DNA from 3 places in the Micromonospora sp. NPDC049799 genome. Region 2 is predicted to be linked to each of the others. Evidence: riboswitches for the same ligand, from Rfam matches in the RefSeq annotation. Region 2 holds a riboswitch; each other region holds the start of a gene.
What was found. Region 2 has a riboswitch for cyclic di-AMP ahead of AB0I76_RS20280 (transglycosylase family protein). Riboswitches for the same ligand answer to the same signal wherever they lie in the genome.

Region 1 (2,255 bases), on a different contig from region 2:
TTCGCCGCCGCGATCGTCGCGTTCGGGCGGTGGCGCGGGCTGGCCGCGCTCGCCGGCCTCGCGGCGAGCTTCGCCATCCTGCTCACCTTCGTGCTGCCCGGGATCAGCGCCGGGCAGTCGCCGCTGCTGGTCGCGGTCGTCGGCGCCGCGTTGATCATGTTCGTGGTGCTCTACCTGACCCACGGGGTGACCGCGCAGACATCCGTGGCGGTGCTCGGGACGCTCGGCAGCCTGGTGCTGACCGGCGTGCTCGGCACGCTCGCCACCGCCGCGACCCACCTGACCGGGTACGGCAGCGAGGACGCCACCACGCTGTCGATGTACCAGGCCGACGTCGACCTGCACGGGCTGCTGCTGGCCGGCATCATCATCGGCTCGCTCGGCGTGCTCGACGACGTCACGGTCACCCAGGCCGCCACGGTCACCGAACTGGCGCACGCCAACCCCGGGCTGACCCGGTTGCAGCTCTACCGGGCGGCGACCCGGGTCGGCCGCGCGCACATCGCCTCCACGGTGAACACGATCGTGCTGGCGTACGCAGGCGCCTCGCTGCCCGTGCTGCTCCTGCTCACCGCCGACTCGCGGGCGGTGACCCAGATCCTCACCAGTGAGTTCCTGGCCCAGGAGATCGTCCGCAGCGCGGTCGCCACCCTGGGTCTGATCGCCGCGGTGCCGCTCACCACCGCGTTGGCGGCCGTGGTCACCACGGCCGGCCGGCGGGGTGGTACGGCCACCGCCGGCGACACACCGCCCGACCCGCCGCTCCCCCGGGCGGCGGTACGGGCGGAGGCGCTGGAGGCGCTGAGCGCCCCCCGCGCGACGGACACCTCCCCCGCCACCCCCGGCAGGTGGCCCGACCGGGACAGGAGCACGGACACCGCATGGTGAAACTGCGTAGCGTGATCACGCGGACCCACCCGCCTGATAGTCGCGTCACTGGTCATCGGCTTTGGCGTCGAAATAGCTCGTTTGGTCGGCTACCAGACGTAGATCCCCAGGACGACTGTCGGGTAACCTCGCTGCCGGTCACCGCCGAAGGCGCGCAGCGGCGCCTGCGGTGCCGCCGCCCAATCGCCGCGAGGCGAACCGGGGACCCAGGTACCTGGGGTGAATCCGCGAATGCGGTAGGGGCCACTTCCGCCCCGAACCCGTCAGCTAACCCGGTCGGCGGTCGACGGAAGGGAACACTGTGACGGCACCCCTACGCCGCTGGTTGACACCTGTGGTGGCCGTGCTCGCCGCGCTGGTCGTGTTCGTCGGGCCCCTCCCGGCGTCCGCCGCACCGGCACCCCCGAAGCCCTCGGGCCACGACAGCCAGCCGACGTTGCTCAACGACGTCATCGAGGCCAAGAACCGTGACTTCGTGAAGGCCGAGGCGGCCCTGAAGAAGTCGCAGAAGCGCCAACGGGAGCTGGAGCTGGAGGTCAGCCGGCTCCAGCGCGAGCTGAACGCGCTCGCGCCGCAGGTCAACGAGATCGCGGCCCAGTCGTACCGGAGCGGACGGATCGGCGCCGTGTCGATGTTGCTGGAGGCCCGGACCCCGGACTCCTTCGTGCAGCGCGCGGGCGCCCTGGACGAGCTGAACATGGTCAACGCCAAGCAGCTCGCCGAGGTCAACGCGGCCAAGGCCCGCGTGCAACAGGCGAAGCTGGCGGTCGACACCGAGGTCCGGGACCAGCAGCGCCTGAGGAACAACATCAACCGGGATCGGGCCGCGGCCGAGAAGGCCCTCGACCTGGTCGGCGGCACCGGCCTCACCGGCGGCCTGGTGAACGCCACGTCACCGGTCGCCCGGGTCGCACCGGGCCGGACGGCGGACGGCGACTGGCGGTCCGAGTCGTGCAGCCAGCCCGACCCCACCACCTCCGGCTGCGTCACGCCCCGGACGCTGCACATGTACAAGGAGGTCAAGCGGGCCGGCTTCACCCGGTTCGTGGGCTGCTACCGGTCCGGTGGGCCGTACGAGCATCCCAAGGGCCGCGCCTGCGACTGGTCGCTCCAGAACAGCGGCTTCCGGTCCTGGTACAACAACGACACCCGGATGTACGGCAACAACCTGACCGCCTTCCTGGTCCGCAACGCCGACCGGCTCGGCATCTACTACGTCATCTGGAACCGACAGATCTGGTTCCCGGCGACCGGGTGGAAGTCGTACAGCGGTCCCTCGAACCACACCGACCACGTCCACGTGTCGCTGCTCTGACGGCGACCCGGACAGCGTGTCGAAGGGCCGCCCCCGGTCGGGGGCGGCCCTT
Region 2 (2,255 bases):
CACCACGTCCCCGCCGACGCACGCCGCCCGCCGCAGCACGCCGCCGTCACGCAGGTAGATCGCGGCGAACGGGACGTCCAGCGCGTACCCGCCGACGGCCTCGGCCAGCCGGTGACAGGTGCCGGCCACGTCCACGGTGCGTCCGTCCCCGCCGACCGTCAGATCCCGCAGCAGACGCAGCCGGCGCTCGCCGACCACCTGCTCGGTCACCTCGCTGCACACGGTGAGCACCCCGACCGTACGGCCGTCGTCGTCGCGGGCGGGCGCGTGCGAGACGCTGAAGTACGCCTCCTCGCGGTAGCCGGAGCGGTCGAGCAGCAGTTGGAGGGCCGGCACCCAGCTGGCCACCCCGGTCGTCATCGCCTCGTCGATCAGCGGGGCCAGCACGTCCCAGCCCTCGGCGAGGGTGACCCGCACGTCGCCACCGAGGGCGCTGGGGTGTTTGTCCCCGATCAGTGCCGAGTAGGCGTCGTTGTAGAGCTGGGTGAACTCCGTTCCCCACAGCAGCAGCATCGGATACCGGGACGACAGCACCATCCGCACGGCGGCGCGCAGGCTCTGGGGCCAGCGCTCGACCGGGCCGAGGGGCGTGGAGGACCAGTCGAGCCGTGCCATCAGCCGTCCGGCGTCCCCACCGCCTACGAAGAGGTCACCCACCCGTTGCGTCACCCTCGACCGAGTCCCATCGCAGCCCCGTTCCGGGGCCCACCACCCCTTGCTGGCGTTAGCTGCCCACATCCTGGCACCTGGGCACGCTCACGAATCCGCCGCCACCCCGGAGATCGTCTGTACCCACCCCCACCCGTATCCACACCACCTGTGGTTCCCGCCACAGGTCACGATCGGGGAAAGCTAGCGCGACCACAGGTACGGACGGGGCGCAAGTCGGCGGCCGGTGCTCCCGCGCTGCGCGGTGAGGAAGTTCACGAGAAGTGGGCAATCGACGCGAAGCGCCCCTAACGTCGAGCGGGTTCGCGACGCGAACACCACGGTCGGTAACGCCTAATCCTGCCGCCGACCGTCGGAACCCGTCACCCAGGCATGGAGCGGGGGACCCACACGTTCCTCGGTGCACGTCACCTCGGGGTGAAGCCGCCCTCGGCGGCCGGGCTCCTCGGCCCGAACCCGACAGCTGACCTCGCAGGCGTGGAGGACACATCGATGGCATCTGACTACCAGGCCCGGCACCGTCGCACCGCCCGTCGTACCGCCGTCGGCACCCTCGCCGTCGGCGCCGTGACCGGCGCGGTCGCGATCTTCGGCCCGGCCGCACCGGCACAGGCCGACAGCGTCAACTGGGACGCGATCGCCCAGTGCGAGTCCAGCGGCAACTGGAGCATCAACACCGGCAACGGCTACTACGGCGGCCTCCAGTTCGCCCAGAGCACCTGGGAGGGCTACGGCGGCCTCAAGTACGCCAAGCGGGCCGACCTGGCCAGCCGCGGTGAGCAGATCGCGGTGGCCGAGCGGGTGCTCGACGGCCAGGGCATCGGCGCCTGGCCGACCTGCGGCAAGCGGGGCGGCTCCACCAAGGCGTACACCCCGAAGAAGACCGAGCGGTCCTCGGAGACGAAGCGCGACTCCGGCACGACGAAGCGCGACTCCGGCAACGAGCGCTCGACGCGGAACACCACACCGTCGGGCAGCGGCGAGACCCACGTGGTCGAGCCGGGCGACACCCTCGCCAAGATCGCCACCTCGCACGGCGTCGACGGTGGCTGGCGGGCGCTGTACGAGCGCAACGAGCGCGTCGTCGGCGGCGACCCGGGCCTGATCTTCCCGGGGCAGCGGCTCAGTCTCTGACGCGTACCCCCTTCACGACGCCCGGCCGGCACCACCGGCCGGGCGTCGTCGCATCGCCGTCCGCGACGACTCGTATCCTTTCCGCGAACCTTCTCGTGGTCGTCGAGCATGAAAGGACACGGTGTGAGCAACCGGACCGAGACGTTGGAGTTTCAGGCCGAGGCACGTCAGCTGCTCCAGCTGATGGTCCACTCGATCTACTCGAACAAGGACGTCTTCCTGCGCGAGCTGATCTCGAACGCCTCCGACGCACTGGACAAGGTGCGGCTGGCGTCCCTGGTGGACAAGGACCTCGACGTCGACACCACCGACCTGCACATCGCGATCGAGGTCGACCGGGACGCGCGGACCCTCACCGTCCGGGACAACGGCATCGGGATGTCGCGGGACGAGGTGGTCCAGGTGATCGGCACGATCGCCAAGTCGGGCACCGCCGAGCTGCTGCGGACGCT
Region 3 (2,255 bases), on a different contig from region 2:
ACCTGGCCCTGGCCAGCCGGCTGGGCGCCGCCCTCGACCAGCCGCCGCCGTCGACCTGAGCGACCCGTCCGGCCGGCGTACGCGACGGCCCCCGGTGGGCCGCCGCGAGGCGTCCACCGGGGGCCGTCGGCGCCGGTCAGTAGACCGACAGGTGCACGTGGTTGGTGTGGTCGCTGGAGGGGTCGCCGTTGGCCCCGCTGTACGACTTCCACCCGCTGCTGGGCAGCCAGATCTGCCGGTACCAGATCACGTAGAGCACGGCGAGCCGGTCGGCGTTGTTGACATAGAACGCGGCGAGGTTGTTGCCGTACGTCCGGTCCCCACCGCTGGCGTCGCCACCGAAACCGTCCTGCTGGGCGGCGAAGTCGCAGGCGCGACCCTTCGGGTGCTCACCCGAGCCGCCGGGCCGGTAACAGGAGACGTACCGGGTGAAGTTGGCCGCCTTGGCCTGGTTGAGCGCGTGCAGGGTGCGCGGCGTGATGCAGCCGTCCGCCGGGGTCGGGTCGTTCACGCTGCACGACTCGGTCGGCCAGGAGCCGTCGGGGTTGCGCGGTGCCGGCTTCGCCGTCGCGCTGGCGGTGCGGCTGCCGCTGCTGCTCGGCGGGCTGGACGCCCGCTCGTTCGCCACGGTGAGGGCCTTCTCCGCCTGCTGCTTGCGCTTGGCCATCACCGTCTGCTGCTTGGTCTGCTCCCGGATCTCGACCTCCACGGCCAGCTTGGCCTGGGCGGCCTTGTCGCGGGCCTCCTGGAGCCGGCGCAGCGCCCGGTCCTCGTTGGCGGCGACCTGGTCCAGCGCGGCGGCGCGGTCCATGAAGCCGTCCGGGGAGCTGCTGTTGAGCAGGGCGGAAGCGGCGCTGAGCCGACCGGTGCGGTACGCGAGACCGGCGAGCTCCCCGACCTGCTGGCTCCGTTCGGCCAGCTCGGTCTCGTTCTTCTTCACCTCCGCGGCGAGCTGCTGCTGCCGCCGGAGTGAGGTGTCCAGGGCCCGTTTGGCGTCGAGGTAGCCCTTGCTGGCCGCTTCGAGCTGGGCCCGCAGGGCGGGAGTACCGCCCTCCACGTCGTCCCCGGGGGCGGCCAGAGCGGCGGTCGGGACGGGGGTGGCGCCGGCGGGGACCGGTGTGCCGCCCAGGGCGACGGCGAGCGTCGCGGCGATCAGGGCCGCTGTCCGGGCGGCGCGTCGTCGTACGGGTGTTGGCATGCAGGTGTCCTTCCGTCAGCCGCCGACCGGGTTAGCTGACGGGTTCGGGACGGAAGATCCCTACCGCTGACGCGGATGCACCCCAGGAACGCGGTTCCCCGGTTCGCCGTGGCAGGCGATTAGGCGGCGGCCACCGCCGGCACCGGTGGGTGCCGCCTGGCGGAGGCCGGATCAGAGCCTACCGGTGCTGGTGGGACGCTTGCAGCGGTGGTGACGCATGGTGCGCACGCCCTTACCGACAAAACCGGCATAAGCACACTTTACACACTCTGAATTAAGGAGATGCTCAACACCACTCAACTGTCCCGCAGGCCCCGGGAGTCGCGCCGGGCTCGATCTGCAACGTGGCGTGGTCGATCCGGAAGTCCTCCCGCAGCGCCGTCCGGGCCGCCGTCAGCACGGCGCCGACCTCGGCGTCCGGGGTCGTGGTGAGGTGCGCCGAGGCCACGTCCATGCCCGAGGTGAGGGTCCAGACGTGGAGGTCGTGCACCTCGGCGACGCCGGGCACGGCGGCCAGCCGGTCGTGCACGGCAGTGACCTGGAGGTGCTCCGGGGCGGCCTGGACCAGGATTCGCAGCGCGGACCGGCCCAGTCGCCACGTGCGGGGCAGGATGAACACACCGATCGCGACCGCGACCAGCGGGTCAGCCCACCACCAGTCGGTGACGGAGATCAGCAGGGCCGCCCCGATCACCCCGAGTGAGCCGAGCAGGTCGCCGAGGACCTCCAGGTACGCCCCCTGGAGGTTGATGTTCTCCTTGGCGCCGGGGCGCAGCAGGCCGAAGGCGACGAGGTTCGCGAGCAGGCCGAGCACGGCCACCACCAGCATCGGGCCGGCGGACACCTCCGGGGGGTCGCCGAACCGGCGTACCGCCTCGACCACCACGTAGACCGCCACGCCGGAGAGCAGCACGGCGTTCGCCAGGGCGGCCAGCACCTCCAGCCGGTACAGGCCGAAGGTGCGCTGCGGGTCGGAGGTGCTCCGCCGGGTGGCGGTGATCGCGGCCAGGGCCATGCCGATGCCGAGCACGTCGGTGAACATGTGCCCGGCGTCGCT

Region 1: it holds a riboswitch for cyclic di-AMP, as region 2 does, so the genes downstream of both, AB0I76_RS05685 (hypothetical protein) here and AB0I76_RS20280 (transglycosylase family protein) in region 2, are expected to answer to the same signal.
Region 3: it holds a riboswitch for cyclic di-AMP, as region 2 does, so the genes downstream of both, AB0I76_RS17030 (hypothetical protein) here and AB0I76_RS20280 (transglycosylase family protein) in region 2, are expected to answer to the same signal.

The regions. Positions count from the first base shown of each region.
Region 1 is NZ_JBFAMU010000038.1:2,297-4,551, reverse strand. Features, by position in the region: gene AB0I76_RS05690 (YibE/F family protein) at 1-888, shown strand, start outside; cyclic di-AMP (ydaO/yuaA leader) riboswitch at 1,055-1,185, shown strand; gene AB0I76_RS05685 (hypothetical protein) at 1,190-2,203, shown strand.
Region 2 is NZ_JBFAMU010000295.1:3,861-6,115, reverse strand. Features, by position in the region: partial or broken gene AB0I76_RS20285 (PAS domain-containing protein) at 1-657, opposite strand, end outside; cyclic di-AMP (ydaO/yuaA leader) riboswitch at 990-1,162, shown strand; gene AB0I76_RS20280 (transglycosylase family protein) at 1,162-1,803, shown strand; gene htpG (molecular chaperone HtpG) at 1,927-2,255, shown strand, end outside.
Region 3 is NZ_JBFAMU010000211.1:2,641-4,895, reverse strand. Features, by position in the region: gene AB0I76_RS17035 (SRPBCC family protein) at 1-59, shown strand, start outside; gene AB0I76_RS17030 (hypothetical protein) at 137-1,198, opposite strand; cyclic di-AMP (ydaO/yuaA leader) riboswitch at 1,203-1,334, opposite strand; gene AB0I76_RS17025 (cation diffusion facilitator family transporter) at 1,485-2,255, opposite strand, start outside.